Regions from separate parts of the Lysinibacillus sp. CD3-6 genome, predicted to be linked through region 1. Evidence: a T-box and tRNA genes for the amino acid it is inferred to sense, from the RefSeq annotation. Region 1 holds a T-box; the other regions hold tRNA genes.
The links. The T-box of region 1 lies ahead of argS (arginine--tRNA ligase). A T-box ahead of a tRNA ligase gene usually reads a tRNA of that ligase, here a tRNA-Arg.
Positions count from the first base shown of each region.

Region 2: it has a tRNA-Arg gene. The T-box ahead of argS (arginine--tRNA ligase) is inferred to sense a tRNA for this amino acid. The anticodon was not compared.
Region 3: it has a tRNA-Arg gene. The T-box ahead of argS (arginine--tRNA ligase) is inferred to sense a tRNA for this amino acid. The anticodon was not compared.

Region 1 is NZ_CP085880.1:2,460,696-2,467,808, reverse strand. Features, by position in the region: gene FH508_RS11915 (ABC-F family ATP-binding cassette domain-containing protein) at 1-1,089, opposite strand, end outside; T-box leader at 1,328-1,544, shown strand; partial or broken gene argS (arginine--tRNA ligase) at 1,588-3,266, shown strand; gene FH508_RS11905 (MFS transporter) at 3,435-4,619, shown strand; gene FH508_RS11900 (DUF6241 domain-containing protein) at 5,050-5,643, shown strand; gene FH508_RS11895 (TcaA NTF2-like domain-containing protein) at 5,860-6,963, shown strand; gene recQ (DNA helicase RecQ) at 6,972-7,113, shown strand, end outside.
Region 2 is NZ_CP085880.1:3,504,360-3,511,472, forward strand. Features, by position in the region: gene FH508_RS17455 (TetR/AcrR family transcriptional regulator) at 1-270, opposite strand, end outside; partial or broken gene FH508_RS17460 (SDR family NAD(P)-dependent oxidoreductase) at 338-1,073, opposite strand; gene FH508_RS17465 (SDR family NAD(P)-dependent oxidoreductase) at 1,203-2,012, shown strand; gene FH508_RS17470 (flavin reductase family protein) at 2,629-3,243, opposite strand; gene FH508_RS17475 (MerR family transcriptional regulator) at 3,478-3,897, shown strand; tRNA gene FH508_RS17480 (tRNA-Arg) at 4,433-4,506, opposite strand; gene FH508_RS17485 (SDR family NAD(P)-dependent oxidoreductase) at 4,734-5,480, shown strand; gene FH508_RS17490 (hypothetical protein) at 5,564-6,232, shown strand; gene FH508_RS17495 (DUF2639 domain-containing protein) at 6,341-6,505, opposite strand; gene FH508_RS17500 (protein adenylyltransferase SelO) at 6,629-7,113, opposite strand, start outside.
Region 3 is NZ_CP085880.1:3,994,437-4,001,549, reverse strand. Features, by position in the region: gene whiA (DNA-binding protein WhiA) at 1-268, shown strand, start outside; gene FH508_RS19865 (HPr family phosphocarrier protein) at 378-635, shown strand; gene clpP (ATP-dependent Clp endopeptidase proteolytic subunit ClpP) at 816-1,403, opposite strand; tRNA gene FH508_RS19855 (tRNA-Arg) at 1,711-1,785, shown strand; gene FH508_RS19850 (basic amino acid ABC transporter substrate-binding protein) at 2,291-3,085, shown strand; gene FH508_RS19845 (amino acid ABC transporter permease) at 3,177-3,881, shown strand; gene FH508_RS19840 (amino acid ABC transporter ATP-binding protein) at 3,878-4,600, shown strand; gene FH508_RS19835 (spore coat protein) at 4,652-5,266, opposite strand; gene FH508_RS19830 (LemA family protein) at 5,426-6,007, shown strand; gene FH508_RS19825 (TPM domain-containing protein) at 6,007-6,765, shown strand.

The sequences.
Region 1 (7,113 bases):
GATATCAAGAAGAGCTGTTTTAGCCATTGGGCTACCAAGTAAAACGATTTTATCATCTTTATTCATTGAGAAACGAATGTCTTTAAATAAAGTTTGACCGTCTTGACTTGCTGTAAGACCATCAACTGTTAATACATCATTACCGATTTCGCGGCCGATTTGGAAGTTGATGAATGGATATTTACGGCTAGAAGGTTTAATGTCATCAAGCTCAATTTTATCCAACATTTTTTTACGTGATGTTGCTTGTTTTGATTTTGATGCATTGGCAGAGAAACGAGCGATAAACGCTTGTAATTCTTTAATTTTTTCTTCTTTTTTAGAATTTTGGTCTTGCGCCATTTTTTGTGCTAATTGAGAAGATTCATACCAGAAATCATAGTTCCCTACATATAATTGGATTTTTGAGAAATCAAGATCCGCAATATGTGTACATACTTTGTTTAAGAAGTGACGGTCATGGGATACGACGATAACTGTATTTTCAAAGTTAATTAGGAATTCTTCTAACCATTGAATCGCTTTTAAGTCAAGGTGGTTGGTAGGCTCATCCAGTAATAGTACATCTGGTTGACCGAATAATGCTTGTGCTAATAATACTTTGACTTTGTCAGAACCTTCAAGATCACCCATTAACATGTAGTGAAGATCATCTGAGATGCCTAAACCGTTTAATAATGTTGCAGCTTCTGATTCAGCTTCCCAACCGTTTAGCTCTGCAAATTCACCTTCTAATTCAGCAGCACGCATGCCATCTTCATCAGAGAAATCTTCTTTTGCATAAATTGCATCTTTTTCATTTTTCACGTCATATAGGCGTTTGTTACCCATAATCACCGTATCAAGCACTGTATGCTCATCGTATTCAAAGTGATTTTGTTTAAGGACAGATAAGCGTTCGTCCTTACCCATTGATACATTACCTTCTTGTGCTTCAATTTCACCAGAAAGTATTTTTAGGAATGTTGATTTTCCTGCACCGTTTGCCCCGATTAAACCGTAGCAATTCCCTGGTGTGAATTTTATATTTACGTCTTCAAATAGTTTACGATCGCCATAGCGAAGACCTACATTACTTACTTGAATCATGCAAGTTCCTCCTTTTTTCACAATGGCTCTAGTATATCATGAAATATGTTCCATAGTCTATAAACATTATGACATCAACGTTTACCGCTCATAGTTCAGTACTATATAGCACAATTAATAGTACAAATTACTTGTTTTTCATTGAATAAAGATACAATTAATCACTTTTTAAGAAAATATATAGTTGTAGTTGACTTTCAAGATTGGATAATATAGAATATTCCAAAATCATTAGTTGTTAAATTCTGTGAAAAAGAAAGTAGTTCATTTTGTGCTGCTAAGCGAATTAGGGATGGTGTGAGCCTAATGCAGACTATTTGAATGAAACGCACTTTGGAGAAATTTCCCGAAATAGTAGTAGGGAATATCGGGGAGTCACCTCGTTATCAACAGAAAGTGGTCATAATTTTGGCAACTAGAGTGGTACCACGGGAATCTATGCTCTCGTCTCTTAATTGAGACGAGGGCTTTTTTTTATATAAAAGGGGGAATAAGTACATGAATTTACAAATTGCAAAAAGTATTGCTAGTACGTTAAATAATCAAGTGGAAGTAGAAGAGATTGAAAAAATACTTGAAAAACCTAAACATGTAGACCTTGGTGATTTTTCATTACCATGTTTTAAACTGGCTAAAAAGCTCGGGCAATCTCCTCAACTAATTGCATCTAATATTCAAAAAAACTTAACGTGTGATGTGATTCAGTCGGTTGAAATAGTCGGCGGATATGTCAATTTATTTTTAAATCAACACATCATTACACAACAAGTATTAAAGCAAATTGTGAAAGAGCAACATTTATATGGCACAAGTTTAACGAGAAAAGGCAATGTTGTATTCGATTTTTCTTCTCCTAATATTGCGAAGCCCTTTTCCATGGGGCATTTACGTTCAACTGTTATTGGTAATGCACTCGCCAATATCGCTGAGAAAAATGGCTATAACGCTATTCGTATTAATCATTTAGGTGATTGGGGAACACAGTTTGGAAAATTAATTGTTGCGTATAAACGATGGGGACATCAGCAAACAATTGAAGCTGCACCGATTGAGGAATTATTGAAAATCTATGTGAAGTTTCATGAAGAGGCAGAGCGAGATACTACTTTAATTGAGCAAGCGCGTGTTGCATTTAAAGCGTTAGAGGATAAGGACGAAGAAGCACTTGCGCTATGGCATTGGTTTAGAGAAGTATCGTTAGAAGAATTCAAAACACTATATCAGCTTCTAGGCATTCAATTTGATGCATACGATGGTGAAGCTTTCTATAATGATAAAATGCACACGGTAGTAAATGAATTACAAGAAAAAGGATTACTTACTCTTTCTGAAGGTGCGTATGTTGTTGAATTAGAGAAAGAGGAAATGCCTCCTTGTATTATTACTAAAACAGACGGTGCTACACTATATGCTACGCGTGACTTAGCAGCAGCTTTTTATCGTATTCAACAATATCATCCTGAAAAAATAGTTTATGTTGTAGGACATGAACAAACGCTTCATTTCAAACAGTTATTTAATGTAGTGGAGAAAATGGGTTACGATTGGGCAAGTAATTTAAGTCATGTAGCTTTTGGGATGATTCTAAAAGAGGGCAAAAAAATGTCAACGCGTAAAGGCAAGATTGTGTTACTCAATGATGTGTTGACTGAAGCAATTGCTACAGCAAAACAAAATATTGAAATGAAAAATCCCAATTTACAAAATAAAGAAGAAGTAGCGAAGCAAGTTGGTGTCGGTGCTGTGATTTTCAACGACTTAAAAAATTATCGCTTACATGATATTGAGTTTTCAATTGAGCAAATGATGCAATTTGAAGGCGAGACAGGACCATATATTCAATACACATATGCTCGTATTTTTCTATTTTAGAAAAAGCGAATGGGCAACTGGGGGAGATGACTTATCAACCATTAGGCGTGCAGGCATGGCCAGTCATTCTGTTACTAGAACAATATCCTCGCGTTATTACAATTGCTTATGAACAAGCTGATCCGTCAATAGTTGCTAAATATGCTTTACATTTAGCACGATCGTTCAATAAATATTATGCAACTAATAAGATATTATCGAATGATGTTAGACAAAATTCTCGTTTAGCTTTATGTCATTGTGTAGCAATGATTCTAGAAGATTCGTTAGCCCTTCTAGGCATTAACGCGCCTAAAAATATGTAATGTCTGATTTTAGCAATTTAATAAGGAATTCCCCGAAATATTGACGTTATGTAGAAAAAATGGTAAAAATAAATATAAGAAATCAGATGTCTGACAACGATAGTAGTGAATCAAGTGCAGGTTGAATGACGAATAATGAAATTGGCATGAAGAAAGGTATTAAATGTTATGAATAATAAACAATGGACGGCTTCAATAGTATTCGCTGTTGTTAGTATATTTTTCGTTGCCCTCAATATGCGACCTGCTGTAACGGGCATTGGCCCCTTGTTTAATGTATTAATGGAGTCGCTACAAGTATCCAATACACAAATGAGTCTACTAACATCCATTCCAGTGTTCTGTATGGGCCTGTTTGCACCAGTGGCTGTCCCGTTACAAAAACGTCTTGGTACGAAGTCTGCTATTGCATTGCTTTTAGCCCTGCTTGTATTTGCCAATGGATTACGGTTGTTAAAAGAAAGCTATGCATTGCTAGTCGTGACAAGTTTTATAGCAGGGTTTGCTATTGCCATTATCGGTCCGATGTTAAATGCATTTATAAAAGAAAAATTCCCGAGTCGCTTTACTACAGTTGTTGGGGTGTATTCTTTTGGTATTGGAACAGGTGCCACATTAAGCGCGGCATTAACAGTATCATTTTACAATGGCTTTCATCAAAATTGGACAGTTGCACTTGGTAGTTGGGCAGTGCTTGCAGTAATTGCTCTAATGATTTGGTTGCTTGTTATCCAAAACAAACAAGGTCATCATCAGTCTGTACAAGGAGAATATCCTAAAAAGGAAACTGCACGTAATCCGTGGAAAAACGGTCGAGCATGGACGATTTTACTTTATTTTGGTCTGCAAACATCGCTCTTTTTCTCTATGATGTCGTGGTTAACACCAATGCTACAAGATAAAGGCTTCTCACTTGTGACTGCTAGTTCGATGCTTACATTTCTATCTATTGTACAAATGATTGGAAATATTGTCGTACCGATGCTAATGGAAAAATGGCGAAGTCGCATTCGTTGGCTTCTAACATTAGCCATTATGGGAGTTATCGGCTTTGCATTATTATGGGTAGCAACAGGTTTAATGTTATGGGTGGCTGTCCTCATTATAGGGGTAGTACTTAGCGGATTGTTTCCTATCGGGTTATTATTACCGTTGGATGAAGCACGGAATAACGAAGAAGCAAACAGTTGGTCATCGATGGTAATGTCAGGTGGATTTATGATGAGCGCTATTATTCCAACATTAATCGGTTATTGCTATGATTTAACGGGCAATCATTCGTTTACCTATGCAATATTTTTAGTTTTAATGATAGGTATTATAGGTACATCACTCGTATTAAAGAAAAAATAAATACATGACGGGCATGCTTGAATAATAGGGCATGCCTTTTTTTAATAAATCATATTACAAAATGCATCCAGTAGTTCTCTCATGATGCCTAAATTATTCAGTTGATTGAAGTGGAGGGCGGCGACTCCTGCGGGAACACCACAAAATGTAAGACACAACAGACCGCGCGTTAGCGAGGGTTGTGGCTTACATTGTGCCCGCGGAAAGCGTCCGCCCGTAACGGAAATCAACGGCATTCAAATGTAAAAATGCTATAAATAAAGTCAATAATTATACTTTTAAAGGTAATTTTATGAAAAATTAGGTTCGCATATATTACAAAGAACAGGATTCTATCGTTTAGCCAAATGACTTGTTTGATGTTGAATTCTAGGAAACGATGTGATATTTTTTGGGTAAATTATTAATTAATAAAGAAAGGTGGCAAAAAATGAAGTTGAGTCATGTTTTAGTTGTAGTTGTTTTAACGGCGTTTCTGAGTATATATGGTACTTTTTTGATAATAAAAAAGTACTATGCAAACGAAGAATCTGAAAGTGACAGAAGTCAACTCGAAAACAGTCAATCAATTTCAAAAGTAGATGAAGTGGAAGCGTTTGTATCGACAGTGGATATATACTTCGGTTGGGAAAATCCAACTTATTCCAAGATGATTGATGAATGGAAATCTGGAGATGAACCCTTTGTCGATAACCTAGTGCAAGAAGTTATTCAACAAATGTCACATCAAAAGATAATTGCAGATGAGAAAGAATCATCGATTATGATTACTCCCGAACGAATAAGTACATTGTTGCAAATGGTAGAGGAAAATAAAGATAGTTTCGATTATAGCGAAAAATATGTAGAGATATTAAAGCGTTGGAAACAAGATGATTTTTCAACGGTAGATCAAGACCATAACGAGATGTGGTTTATTCAAGGAACAAAACAAGGTGGTATAGCCACAGGTATTGCGTCAAAAGAACAAGAGCAAGACTACATATTCCGAGTTTTTGGTATTCCAAAAGAAAAACAGAATTAAATTCTGTTTTTCTTTTTTTATGTAGTATACGGAGAATGAATGAAAAAATCAGTTCGTTTTTACTATTAATAAATAATAGGTTTTTCCTTTTTTTGATAAAAGCGTTTCTTCTAAAGAAAATAAATAAATAATAATATTATGTAAACTTGAAACGAATGACATCCTTGTTTATGATAGAATAGGAAAGAAGATGAGAAAGAAAGTACTGGTGAATGTATGCGAAACAAAATGCTAATTGTTGGAGCGGCAACCTTCCTATTAACAGGCTGTGGTGATCAGTCCGTTGCAGAAATGTTTAACAAGGAAAAGGCTGAAGTGAAATCGGAAAAGCCTGTGGAGAAGCAGGAGGAAAAGCTTGTTCCAGAGGTAAAGGTTGTAGGAGAGAACGGTATTGGTGCAGGCATTATCGTGAAAAAAGAGCCAAAGATGCTCTATATTGTAACGAATGGAGCACTCGTATCCTCAAAGCCAACAGCACTTGTGCAATTTAGTAACGATAAGCTTGTAGAAGCTGAAGTACGTTATATGTCGACAGCCTATAATATAGCCGTGCTACAAGTGAAGTATAACGCTACGGTCAACGTTCCAACCGTTTATAATGGAAATTTGGATAACCTAGCCGTGTATGTCGATGGCTTGCCACACACAATCAAAAAATATAATGACAAGGTAGCTGCGTATTATATAGATGGAGAGGAAGCATTACCACCTGGTAGCCCTGTAATGGAGGCAGAGAAAGGTCAAATCGTGGGCATTTATTTTAATCGACAGCAACAAGGTGTTTCACAACCATACATATTGCCATTGCAAGATATAGTACAGTTACTTGATGAATGGATTACAGACGGCATGAAGGCAAAAGATCGTTTGTCTCAATCAAAAAATCTATTTAAGTATAGTGAAAACGGAGACAAAGAAGCAGTGCAACAAGCTATCGAAAAATATGGTAAGGATGTTTTTGCGTATAATGAGGACGAGGTAAAAATATTTATTGACACCTTCCATGAGCATCTAAAAGCAGCTGTTGCGATTAATGATGCAAGCGTAATGAAGACTGTTACAGGAGCAGAGGATTTACAGAGTACGCTTGATGACATGGTTGCCTATTATGCGTCTAAGCAAGCAAAAATTCATTTTTCTAATACGACTATTAAACGTATAGAGAAAGTTGGACAAAATATTGTTGTGCGTGCAAAAACAGAATATGTGCTGACTAATTCAGCGGGCCAGGAGGCACTGGCCAATTCCATCATGACATATGAAATTTTTAAAAATGCTCAAGGCGAGTATAAGTTAATTCGTCTAACAGCAGAGGAGTGAGAAATAATATGGAGCAAGCAAGACAAATGCTACAGCACCACTTTGGGTACGATTCGTTTCGCAACGGACAAGCCCAAATTATAGAGCAAACGTTAAGTGGACAGTCGAGCCTATGTGTCATGCCAACAGGTGGAGGAAAATCAATTTGTT
Region 2 (7,113 bases), 1.0 Mb from region 1:
GTTTTCTGGCTTCTCTTCTTCTGTAATTTCATCAAGCGACTTTGGATTAAGAATGGTAAGTGCTTGTTTCAATTCCAAAAGTAATTCTTCAATCATTGCTTTTCGTAATTCATTCGTATCTTTATACAGTTTATAAAACGTCGGTCTTGTTACCTCTGCCTTTGCGCAAACTTGTTGTATCGATAATTGTTCATGTCCTTCAATTATCAATGACAAATATGCTTCATGTAACTTCTCTTTTGATCTTACTTGTCTTGGATCTAATTTCATTTCATCACCTACTAGTCATAATAGTAGCATGAAACGATTTTTTTTAAAATTTAAATTACAATGCTGTTCATCCACCATCGATGACTAATTCAACACCTACACTTGTCATAAAGCGTGATTCATCTGATGCTAGGAATAATACACCATGTGCCACATCTTCAGGCTCTCCCATGTATGGTAATTGTGTATGCGCTTGATAGAATGGCATACCTGCCTCCATCGTATGTGCTGTCATAGGTGTCACGATAATACCAGGATGTGATGAGTTGACACGGATTTTATCATTAACGTATTCAACAGCTGCTGATTTTGATAAAGCACGTAATGCACCTTTTGCAGCTGTGTAAGGACTAAATCCTGCCATTCCTACAATACCACCATAGATGAAATATTAATCACTGAGCCACCACCAGCATTTTGCATTTTAGGAATCGCGTATTTTATGCCAAGTACACAACCATTTAAGTTAATGTCCATGACCCAATTCCATTCATCCATTTCCATCGTCGCAAAATTTTTATTAAATGCTACACCTGCATTATTCACTAACACATCTACTTTGCCATACGTTTCAACTGTTTTCGCAACAACGGCTTTCCATTCTTCTTCTGAAGCTACGTTATCTTCATTACCAAAATGTCACTACCTGCTTCTTTAAATTCTGCTGCAAGCTTCATTAATTTTTCTTCGTTCACGTCTGTAGCTACTACTTTTGCCCCTTCACGAGCGAAGATTTACGCTTCAGAAGAGCCCATCCCATTAGCAGCACCCATAATAATGGCTACTTTACCATGTAAACGCATATTTTCTCCTCCTTATCGAACGAACTTAGTTTACAGAATGTAAAATAGTTCATATAATAAATTAACGAAATGAATTCTAATATACAACCTAAAAGTTCATTTTGTAAAATTTCAAAGAGGTGTTTTAACATGAATCGTTTAGAAAACAAAGTAGCTATCGTAACAGGTGCCGCATCAGGCATGGGGGAAACAACAGTAAAACTATTCGCTGCACAAGGTGCGAAAGTAGTAGCAGCTGATATTAATGTCGCTGGATTAGAGCGTGTTGTAGCTGAAGTTAAAGCAGCTGGCGGAGAAATCGTAGCCAAACAAGTGGATATTGGTAATGAAGAAATGATCAAAGAAATGATTCAAACAGCTGTTGATACGTATGGCCGTTTAGACATTTTAATGAATAATGCTGCACGTTTAGATTTCCATAAAGATGTAGACGTAAAAAATATGGATGTATTTGAGTGGGATGAAACAATGCGTTACAACTTGAAATCTGTTATGTTAGGTACAAAATACGCGCTTCCAGTGATGTTAGATAACGGTGGTGGTTCAATCATCAACACAGCATCAATGGGTGGACAAGTAGGCGAAATGACAAAATCAGCTTATGCTGCAGCAAAAGCAGGGGTTATTTCATTAACACGCTCAACGGCTGTACAATTCGGTAAACAAGGTATCCGTTGTAACGCAATTTCACCTGGTATGGTATTACCAAAAGATCGTATCGACAATGCACCAGAAGCTTTAGCTTCCTTAATCGATATTTACAAAGATATCAAATTATTAAATCGTATCGGTGATCCAATGGATATCGCAAACTTAGCTTTATTCTTAGCAAGCGATGAGTCTTCATTCATTACTGGTCAAATAATTAACTCAGACGGTGGTATGCTTGTACAAAACCCTACTGTAAATGCTGTGAAAAATGCTAATTTAAACTGGTAAGCCTATAGCTAATATTTATTTACAATGAATAAGTTAGTTTTATTTTAAAGAAGTTCTTCTAAAATGTTTTTGGTTTCCTTTAAATCCACTAGCTATATAAAAGCCTGCTCAATTGAGCAGGCTCTTTATTCATTATCTAAAGAAATTATTTAGAACTTAAAAAAGTATTTTATCCTAGTGTTAATATATCTAGCCTCTTCGAGGGCTTCAATAATATCTATTTTATTAACGATTAATCTTTAACAAACAATTCTTTTCATTAGAAATTTAATTTTCCATAAATTTTATTGATTTGACATTCTGCTTTCCAAACATTTCTTCCACTATTCTTCCTTTTAAATTCATGATGGATACTCAAGCTATTTTATAATTCAAATATAAGATTAATTATTTTCAAAATAAAGCTCGATTTTTTAACATAATTACCCCGACTTTTAAAAAGACGATATTCAATTAAATGGCCCTTTAATGGAATAACTAAAACATACCTCAATTTAAAAAGGTATCAAGGTTGAAACCCTGGATTTCGCCCCTACTCTAGGGTACTATTGCTGATACCAGTCTATTTTTGCTTTCCAATAATTTAATATTGTGTTTTGACCTTCTTAAGACCCTGTCAGCGTCCTTGGGGGCTTTTCAATGTAAATAAGTCGGACATTCTCGCATAATGGGGCCCTGAGAGACGACCTACCGGCTTAAAGTTGGCTAAATCTATTTTCCCATCTTTGTATAGTGTATCTTCGATGTGGATTTTAACTACACGACCAATAACGAGGTTTGATGATCCTGGTCCTTCCCCAAATGTTAGCATATTCTCCAATACACATTCCATTTGTATGGGACTTTCTTTAACCCGAAACGGCAACACTTTCGAGCTGGGAATAGGTGTTAAACCGGATTCTTGAAACTCATCTATGTCTGGTGCAAATTCTATGGATGTTTCATTCACTTTCGTTACAATATCCTCTGTCACGATATTGATTACAAATTCTCCTGTTTCTTCTATGTTTCGTGTGGTATCTTTCTTCGTACCATCTTCGGGTCGAATCATAGGAGCAAAGGCTACCATAAATGGCCAAGGACAAACGCCGCAAAAATTACTGAAAGGGGCAAGATTTGGAATACCTCCCTTTGAGATAGTAGAGACCAAAGCAATCGGTCTAGGCAAAATAGAGCCTGTATATAATTTGTAGCTGTCTTTCCACGTAAGTTTTTCAGGGGTAATTTCCACGTTAATTTCATCCTTTCTTGATTAATTTTTATATAAAATTGACTGATTAATGACCTTTACATTCAGATATCATGGCAATTCCTCCTAAACTATTATGGATGCAGTATACAAATTAGAGTCGACTCGAAGTCAAGGGAGGATTTAAAAAGAGTGAGAGTTCGTAAAACTTGACTTAGAGCTAGCTCTAAGGTGTACGATTACTTCATTCCATTATTACAAAGGAGGAAGCATTCAATGCTCACAATTAGTCAAGTGTCAGAAAGAACGGGTTTAACCCCTTATACATTGCGTTATTACGAGAAAATTGGAGTTCTGAAAGGACCAAATCGCAGCGAAGGAGGTGCAAGGGCATATACCGAGAGCGAAGTTTCATATATACTGTGTTTAAATAATTTAAAGAAGATAGGTTTATCACTTGAGGAGATCACAGAATTTACTCGCGACGGTTGTGTAATGGAAAAAATACAGCTAGGGGCAGACCCTACTAAATTTACTCCCACATTAAATAAACGAACAGAAATACTTTCGAAATATCTGTTGGATTTGGAAGCTAAGCAGCAGGAATTGAGCCACATGATTACACTTACAAAGGAGAAGCTAGCCGGCTATCACGAACTTTCCAAAGGTAGTTACGAAGCTCCGATACAAGTATGACCTTGAACTTAATGCCTTAAAATATGGCCAGAATACATGAATAAATAGAAGATGCATTACTTCACAATATGAGTTAATTATGTAGTAATCCATAATAATTAAATTGGGTATTCCATCACTTGTTACGAATACCCTAAATAACATTTCAAAAGCGGTCGTTTTGGAAACTTTCGTTAAAGAATGTTATTCAACAATCTGGCCCGTTTGTTGAATAAATCAATTACATTTATTTTCTAAGGGTACTATTTAAATGCTTAAAAAAGAATTGATTGATTAATAAAAATTAATGGAATAATGGTTATCTTGAAGTCTGCTCGGCAATTTGTATGCAATTAACCTTATTGCGGCTTAGTTCTATAACAGTCACCAAACGTTTTAGTAACACCTTATTTTGTGTAGAAAATGTGTAGAAACTTTTCATTTTCTATCCTTTCTAAAGTATTCTCAAAAAAGGAAAAGCGCCCCAAACCCTTGATGTCAAAGGATTTGAAGCGCTTTTTAGTTGGTTCAAACTTATTCTATCTGAACCTTTAGACGTCCCAGGAGGGATTCGAACCCCCGACCGACGGCTTAGAAGGCCGTTGCTCTATCCTGCTGAGCTACTGAGACATGATGTGTTTTCCTAATTTACTTTTCTCTTAGGAAAGACAATATTTATTATATGTCGTTTATAACATAATGTCAACATGAATTTTACTATGAAGGCAAGGTTTGCCTTAAAAATATTATATACCTATTTATTGTATGAATCTATAGGTTTCTTTATGTCATTCTAATACGTTATAGTGCCCTATTTTTGCTAAAATAATGAAAACTAAATGATAGGAGGTATAGGCATGTTTAAGAACGCTGTTGTTGTAGTGACTGGGGGTGCACATGGCATTGGTAAAGGCATTGTGCTAGCATACGCAAAGAGTGGAGCAAAGGTTGTCATTGCCGATGTCAATGTAGCGCTCGGTAAACAGCTGGAGCAAGAAATGCATGAGCAAGGTTATTCGGCATTGTTTATAGAAACAGATGTTTCACAGGAACAAGCTATTGTTTCTTTAATGCAACAAACGGTAAAGCATTTTGGGACAATCAGCATTTTAATTAATAATGCGGGTAAGTTTCAACATCTTTCACCTTATGACATTACGTTTGAACAATGGCATGATATGTTACAGACGAATTTAACGAGTGTTTTATTTTGTTCTAGAGAGGCGGCAAAAGTAATGCGGACGAATGAGCATGGTGGTTCGATCGTTTCTTTAGCCTCTACGCGGGCGTTTATGTCTGAACCTAATACTGAGGCTTATGCCGCTTCAAAGGGTGGTATTGTCGCTTTAACACACGCTCTAGCACGCTCTTTAGGGCCAGATCAGATTACGGTCAACTGTATATCACCTGGTTGGATTGAGACGGGGGATTATGGTCAGTTACGTTCAATCGATCATGCACAACATTTATCAGGGCGGGTTGGCATGCCAGAAGATATTGCACAAGCATGTCTGTATTTAACAAATCCAGCGAATCGATTTGTCACAGGTATCAATCTTACTGTCGATGGTGGAATGACCAAGAAAATGATGTATGAAGATTAATGAACACTCTTCATTTATGCACATCCAAGGATATTGTCGAGTATTCTAAAATAGAATGAATTTTTTGAGGGAGTGAACGTGCATTGTATCCGTATATAAATGACTATTACGGCAATTCATTAAGCGCTATTTATACTACCCCTTATACCCAATATACGGCACCTATTCGGCACTTTTTAAAACCCCAGAGAGATACTCGACTGTGTATCAGTAAAGCAGAATCTGATTATATGGCGATGAATCGATTGTTGTGGTTGGAGCATGTCAATTGGACGAGAATGACCATTATTAGTATTGTCTTTGGTTTGCCTGATTTACCATTTGTACAAACACGTCTTTTACGCAATGCGACAGATTTAGGAAATTGTCTCCGTCCTTTTTACGGAGATCAACTAGCTGATCGATACGCCGAGCTGATTAAAGAGCATCTACTTATTGCAGCGCAGCTCGTGACTGCAGCGAATAAAGGAGATGCGGCAACCGCAGCAGCAAAGGAAAAAGAATGGTATCGTAATGCCGATGATATTGCGATATTTTTAAGTACGATTAATCCATATTTGAGTAAGGAAGCCGTACAGCAAATGTTTTATAGCCATTTAGCTTTAACGAAAAAAGAAGCTGTTACAATGATTCAAAAAGACTATCAAGCAGATGTGCAAGTTTTTGATGAGATTGAAGCAGAGGTACTCGAAATGTCGGATATGATTGCAATGGCGATTGTTATGCAATTTTGCTACCGCTTTTCTTCATAACGAATAAATAAAAAACCAGATTCATCGACAATATCTTTTGTCCATCAATCTGGTTTTTCGTATTCCATTATAAAGTATTTTCCTTTGCGCTAGTATATCCCACTTAATCTATGTTTGCTCTGGATTGACGGGTTGCTTGTCAACATAGCGGTAATATAAATTCCGTAGTTCAGATTCCTTAAAAAGCCCAAGGTGTGTCTTTAATTGAGGATGAACTAAAATTCCCTTTGCACGTAGCTCTTTGACAAACCAACCTTTAGAATATCGATGCACGTTGCACAGTCTCCTTTTCTGTTACTCATACATAACGTATGCTCAAAGGTTTTGTGCTGTTACTGCTTTTCTTTTACTTCAATAAAAAAAACGAAGGATATGCATTCCTTCGTTTTTCTAAATTTATGTGCCACAAAACGTTTGATAAGGACAGTTGGATGGTGCTGGTAACGTTGCATACTCTTCTTGGTTACTTGTATGTGCAAAAGGCTGTGAAAGTGCCTGTAGTAACTTTTCCATTACACGATAATCTCCGTGTGTAACGGCAGCTTCTAATGCTTCTTCTACTCGGTGATTTCGTGGAATAATTGCTGGATTATTATCACGCATTAATTGTTGTGATGCCGCTTCACTTTCCTCTTGTTTTTCACGTCTTGCTTGCCACTGCTCATACCAATTTGTAAATTCTGCACTATTAAATAGGTCCGTTCCTTCACATTTAGTAAAAGTTAAAGCACGGAATGTATTCGTATAATCGGCATCGTACTTTTCCATTAACGTGAGCAGTTCCTCTACCAGCTTTGCATCTTGCTCTTCTTCATTAAAAATCCCTAGTTTCGCTCGCATGCCTGCTAGCCAATTTGTGTAATACAATTGAGGATATTGCT
Region 3 (7,113 bases), 1.5 Mb from region 1:
AACAGCAAACTTGAATAAAACAATCGGTGCTGCACTGCGCCAGGTAGAAAATATTCGCTTTATTGAAAATTCAGTAGGGCTGGATCAGTTGCCTGAAAAGCTTCGTGAAATTGCACGCTTACGTGTGGAATATCAAGATGTGACGTTAAAAGAACTTGGTGAAATGGTATCAAGTGGAACGGTTAGCAAATCAGGCGTTAATCATCGATTGCGTAAAATAGATGAAATAGCAGATGCACTAAGAAGAGGTGAAAAAATAGGCGGTTAAGCTTTCATACAAAAGACAGAAAGCAAGTGCAATCGCTTATTGTTCTTCTGCTGTAAAGTGCGGTAATATAAAACTAAGAGACGAACGGTAGTGAAGGAGAGAATTGCGAATGACTGAGAAAACAGTCCAGGTAAAATTAAAATTAGGACTTCAAGCTAGACAAGCGGCTTTGTTTGTACAGGAAGCAAATCGTTTTAGTGCTGATATTTTTCTTGAGAAAGATGAGAAAAAAGTAAATGCCAAATCCATTATGGGTGTAATGAGCTTAGCGATTGCTAAAGGTACGAAAGTTGTTTTAAGCAGTGAAGGTAGCGATGCAGAGCAAGCGGTTACATCATTAGCTGCTCTTATTGAAAAAGAAGACTAAATAAAAAACCCTCTAAGTCACCTGGACTTAGAGGGTTTTTAGCATCAACGCTGTGGATTTCCACGGGCACTGTATTTTGAGTGTCAGTCACTAGTGCAATTCGAAAGATTCAGAATTGTTCGAGTGCCTGGCACACATAAAAAACCCGCTAAGTCATCTGGACTTAGCGGGTTTTTCTAATTAACGTTCGTTACGTACAAAAATGTGGTCGATTAAGCCGTATTCTTTAGCACGTTCAGCTGTCATGAAGTTATCACGATCAGTATCTCGTGAGATGACTTCTAGTGGCTGACCAGTACGTTCAGATAAAATACCATTTAATTTTTCACGAAGGAATAAAATGCGTTTTGCAGCAATTTCAATTTCAGTCGCTTGACCTTGTGCACCGCCAAGTGGTTGGTGAATCATTACTTCTGCATTTGGTAATGCATAGCGTTTACCAGGTTCACCAGCAGCAAGTAGGAACGCACCCATTGATGCAGCCATACCAATACAAATTGTTTGTACTTTTGGCTTGATGAATTGCATTGTATCGTAGATTGCCATACCAGCTGTAATAGAACCACCTGGTGAGTTAATGTAAAGAGAAATGTCTTTATCTGGATCTTCTGCTTCTAAAAATAGAAGCTGCGCAACGATTGAGTTTGCAACGTTGTCATCAATTGCACTTCCTAATAGGATAATACGGTCTTTTAGTAGTCGTGAATAAATGTCATAAGCACGCTCACCACGACTTGTTTGTTCAATAACTGTAGGAATTAAATTCATGTTAAATCCTCCTTAAAAAGCTAAATTCGAATACTTTTACTGAAATCATCCATTATATTTCAGTTGTAACCTTATCATACACATTATAGTCAGGGAAGGTCAAATATTAACGCTGATATTAAGAAATAAAATCCCTAATAAAAATTTTAAATTATAGTTGAATTGTGGGCAATAGGTTTGTATAATGGAAAGGTCGTAAGTTAAAGTACAGTACACTATTTTGCAGGTATGCTTCTACAATGAGGGTTATCTACATGATGCTTTACCGTAAAGCCTAAGAGTGAGTACTTTTTTTTTATGTTCAATTGCCCTCGTGGTGTAATGGATAACACGTAAGATTCCGGTTCTTGCACTGGGGGTTCGATTCCCTCCGAGGGCGCCATTTACTGATGAATTGATTTACTTTTATAGCTCGATTCTCCTATTAAGTTGCTTAGCAGCCTGCTTAATGGAGAAAGAGAGGAATATGGTGGAAATCTGTCCCGTAGGCATTATTCCCATTATGATTCCTTTCTAAACCATCAAAAGCAATAACTCCAAAAAGTTTTTTAGTGAACATACTGATCGTGAAGCTAGCATTGCTAGCACAAAAGAAGAATCCTATCTGAGAGGATTCTTTTTTTGTGGTCAAAAATATCTAAATTTAGCATAAAAATCATCTTAATATTGCATAAGTATACATTTTCAGACATAGATATTGTTTTTATTACATAATTTCTCTACGTTTTGTATTATAAAATTAATTATTATGAAAAAATAATCACTTTTATACGAAATCGTATTGTATATCCCCTCTATTGACACTATAATTGACCTAATAGTCTAACATTTCCGAATTGATAAAATTGAATTAGTCGGAAAATATTAATTGTATAGGGGGAAAAACTATGAAAAAACGTTTTTGGACGTTATTAATGGTTGTAGCAGCATTTACGCTAGTGCTAGTAGGCTGTGGTGCAAAAGAAGATGCATCTTCTGGCGACGCAGTTTCTGATGGTGGCGGTAAGGACAAAGTTTATAAGGTAGGTACAGAGGCTACTTTTGCACCATTTGAATCGATTGACGATAAAGGGAATATTGTAGGATTAGATGTCGATATTTTGCAAGCGATTGCAGATGAAATGGGCTTTAAAGTGGAATGGGAAAACATCGGGTGGGAGCCTGTATTCCAAACAATTAAAAATGGTGAAACACACATCGGTGCATCGGGGATTACAATTAATGAAGAACGTAAGGCGTCATTCGATTTTACAGAGCCATACTATGAATCTCAATTATTAATCGTAGTTAAAGAGGATTCAGATATTACGTCATTAGCAGATTTAAAAGATAAAAAGATTTCAGTGCAAATAAATGCCACTGGTCATATGGCTGCAAAAAAATTACAAGGTGATGCAAGCACAAACATTATGGCATTCGAAAGCCAACCTGTTGCTATTCAAGAAATGTTAAATGGGAACGTTGATGCAACAATTGGTGATAATGCAGTTATTTATGAATATATTAAAGCTAACCCAAAAGCGAAACTTAAAGTAGTTGAAGATGATGCATTTGAAAAAGAATACTACGGCTTTATGGTGAAAAAAGGTAATACGGAATTATTAAACCTATTGAATGAAGGTCTACAAAAAATTAAAGACAATGGTAAATTAAAAGAAATTACTGGTAAGGACTTTAAGTAATGGATGATGCCGTTAGCCTAATCATGCTAGCGGCTCATTTGATTTATTAGCGTATTTAATAGAGAAATTGATAGGGAAAGTAGGGGTTCTAATGGACATCTTTGATTTACGCTGGGACATAGTTTGGAACTACCGTGATATGTTTATCCGTGGTATTGGTATAACAATCATCTTAACGCTCAGTGGTTATTTTGGTGGTATAATTTTAGGCTTACTATTAGGTTTAGGGAAAGTATCTAAAAATAAGTTTATTTACTGGCCATGTAAACTATATGTCGATTTATTCCGTGGGACACCAATGCTAGTGCAAATTTTATTAATTCATTTAGCGGTGATTCCAACAATTTTTGGCCATTCATTAGGATATATGGTGTCAGGTATAACTGCGCTTGTATTAAACTGTGCAGCCTATAATGCAGAAATATTCCGTGCGGGAATTCAAAGCATTGATAAAGGACAAATGGAGGCAGCGCGTTCACTTGGCCTAACACACAATCAAGCGATGAAAAAAGTTATTTTACCACAGGCTTTCAGACGAATGATTCCACCACTTGGCAATGAATTTATTGCATTATTAAAAGACTCATCATTAGTAACGGTTATTGCAGCGCCAGATATTTTATATGCAAGTAAAGTTGTGGCAGGTGCGAGCTTCCGTTTCTGGGAACCTTATATTGTAGCCGCATTGCTATACTTAGTTTTAACATATGTTGTGACAAAGGTAGTCGCGTTTATTGAAAAACGATTCAGCAACAGCTATATCCCTCGTAAAGCGGAAGGGAGAGAAGCAAGATGATTAGAATTGAAAACTTACACAAATACTTCGGAAAACTGGAAGTATTAAAGGGCATCGATTATGAAATACATGAAAAGCAAGTTGTCTGTGTTATTGGACCTTCAGGATCAGGAAAAAGTACTTTTTTACGTTGCATAAATATGCTAGAAGAAGTGACAGATGGTGCAATTTATATTGAAAATGTGAAGGTAAATGGACCAAAAACGAATATCAATGCTATTCGAGCAGAGGTCGGAATGGTATTCCAACAATTTAATTTGTTCCCTCACATGAATGTCATTGATAATGTAACAATGGCACCAATGCAAATTCGCAAAATGAACCGTGCAGATGCAGAGAAACTAGGGCATGAGTTACTGCAAAAGGTCGGGCTAGATAGTAAGGCTTACAACTATCCTGAGCAGCTTTCAGGTGGACAGCAGCAACGTGTAGCGATTGCAAGAGCATTAGCGATGAAACCTAAAGCTATTTTATTTGATGAGCCAACTTCCGCACTAGATCCAGAAATGGTGAAAGAAGTATTAGATGTTATGAAAAATCTAGCGATTGAAGGAATGACAATGATTGTCGTGACACATGAAATGGGCTTTGCACGAGAAGTTGGAGATCGTGTTGTGTTTATGGATGGTGGCTATATCGTAGAAGAAGGAACACCAGAAGAACTCTTTGGTAACCCGAAAAATGAGCGGACCAAAGCATTTTTAGGAAAAGTTTTATAAAAAAATGGGAAAAACCATTCAACGCATAAGCGATGAATGGTTTTTTTGTATTTAATGGAGGGGATTTGTAGTTGTTGCATAGGCATCAAGCATTGCACGCATATCTTGTTGCGTGTATTGTGGCACTTGATAATAGCCATGCTTATTTTGGTAAATAGATACTTCGTATGCCATCTCGATGCAGTTGGGAATACTATCAGCAACTACACGACGCACAACTGGATTTGTTGTTTCAGTTGCTGCTGCAGTCATACATTTAGCTGAACCTTTATGTGCACCAAGTAAGAAGCCTGAAATGACTTCATCATTGATTTCACTTGCATTTTGCATAGGCTTTTTCGGCTGAGAAGGCTTAATGCCATATTGGAAGTTGTTCCCTGTCTGCATTTCATAGCGACCAGTTGGAACAGAAGGATCATGCCCTGTTTTAAAAGATTCCACAATCGTATTGTACATACCGAGTGTGAAATTATATTGATTATCTAAAATGCTAAGTAGTTCTGGGTCTTTTACTTGTGGACGTAAAATAATGGATAGGTTTAGTCCAGCGATTATTTCGCCAATCGTTTCATGCATGTCCATAACTTCATGGCCACCATGATTAAGGCTTTGTTGTTGGTTAGGTGTTGTTGCATTGTTTTGTTCATTATAAAAAGATTGTGACAAAAAAAACGCCTCCTGAATGGTTTAGTTTGTTGCAGTAGTTAGTATGCCTTGCAAGTACTATTTCATACGATATAAATCCGTTTGCATATATTTAGCATAGCGATGTTTTTTTGCAACACATTAGAGGTATAACAAAAGAAAGTTAAGGAGGATAAAAAATTGAAAAAATTACTTGGACCAGTAGGGATAATCGTTATTATTTTAGCTGTATTAGCTTTACTATTTATTCCAAAATACAATAGTCTTGTAACCGCGGAGGAAAATGTTGACTCGAAGTGGGCTCAAGTCGAAAATCAGCTACAACGCCGTTATGATTTAATTCCGAATTTAGTGGAATCTGTAAAAGGGTACGCAAATCACGAGCAAGATGTCATTACTAGCATTACGGAGGCGCGTGCACAAATGGGCAATGCACAAACACCCGAGGAACAAGCGAGTGCAAATGATGCGTTAAACGGCGCACTTAGTCGATTACTTGTAGTCGTAGAAAATTATCCGAATTTAAAAGCCGATGCAAATTTCCGTCAATTAATGGATGAACTGGCGGGGACAGAAAATCGACTAGCAGTAGCACGTGAGGATTACAATAATGAAGTACAAGGCTTTAATAAAAAAGTAAAACGCTTCCCAGGGAATATTATTGCAGGTATGTTTGGCTTCGAACAAAAGGAATACTTTAAGGCAGCGGCTGGAGCTGAAAAAGCACCTGCAGTAGATTTTAGTGATTCGGGTAAACAATAATGAAACGGTTGACAGTAACGCTTTTAGTTGCGTGTTTTATGTGGTTTGTTACAGCTAACAGCGCACTAGCACAGTTGCCCACACCAATGAAAAATACGTACATCCATGATTTTGCGAATGTGCTTTCAAGTTCTGTAAAGGAAGAACTTAATCATTATTCAGAGCAATTAGATAAAGGCACAGGTGCTGAAATAATGATTGTTACAATGGATAGCATTCAAGGGCAAGACCCAAAAATGTATGCCACGCAATTAATTCGTGCATGGGGTATTGGAGATGCAAAGAAAAATAATGGTGTTCTGCTATTGGCTACATTTGGGCAAGGACAAGGAAATAATGATGTAGTCATTGCTGTTGGTCAAGGTTTAGAGGGAGCGTTACCAGATGGAAAATTAGGACGTATTTTAGATGATGCTTTTTATCCATCTGCAAGTACAGGTGAAGTCGATCAAGCTTTCCAAGCGACATATGCTGAATTATTTCAAACAGTAGCTAAAGAATATAATTGGGATGGAGAGATGCCGACACAAGCAGTGGAGGATGAGTCAATGCCCAATTGGCTATTTGTGTTACTCGTTATTTTAGTGCTTGTTTTCATTATCTTCTCAAATGGCGGAGGCGGACCACGTTCAAGGGGACGCGGAGGTTATCCAGGAGGATTTGGCGGCGGTTTTGGTAGAGGTGGTTCCAGCGGCGGCGGGTTCGGTGGCTTTGGAGGCGGATCATCTGCAGGCGGCGGAGCAAGCCGAAAGTTTTAATTGTGTGAGTGACTGGCACAATTTAAGTGCCAGTCACTCAAACAATTCTGAATACTGAAAATCACGAAGACTCCTGCGGGAACGCACGTAATCTAAGACGCAACAAAGCGCGCATAAGCGAGGATTGTGGCTTATGCTGTGCCCGCGGAAAGCGAAGTGGATTTTAACGCTATAAAAGAAACTAAATTGTTTAAGTGCCAGTCACTCAAACAAAGGACTTTCCATAATAGGAGGGTCCTTTTTAATTGGATAAAAAGGATAAATAAATAATTATTATCATTTATTGACAAATTAACTAATTTTGTTATAATTTCATTGTATCGACAAACGATATAACGAACACTGATA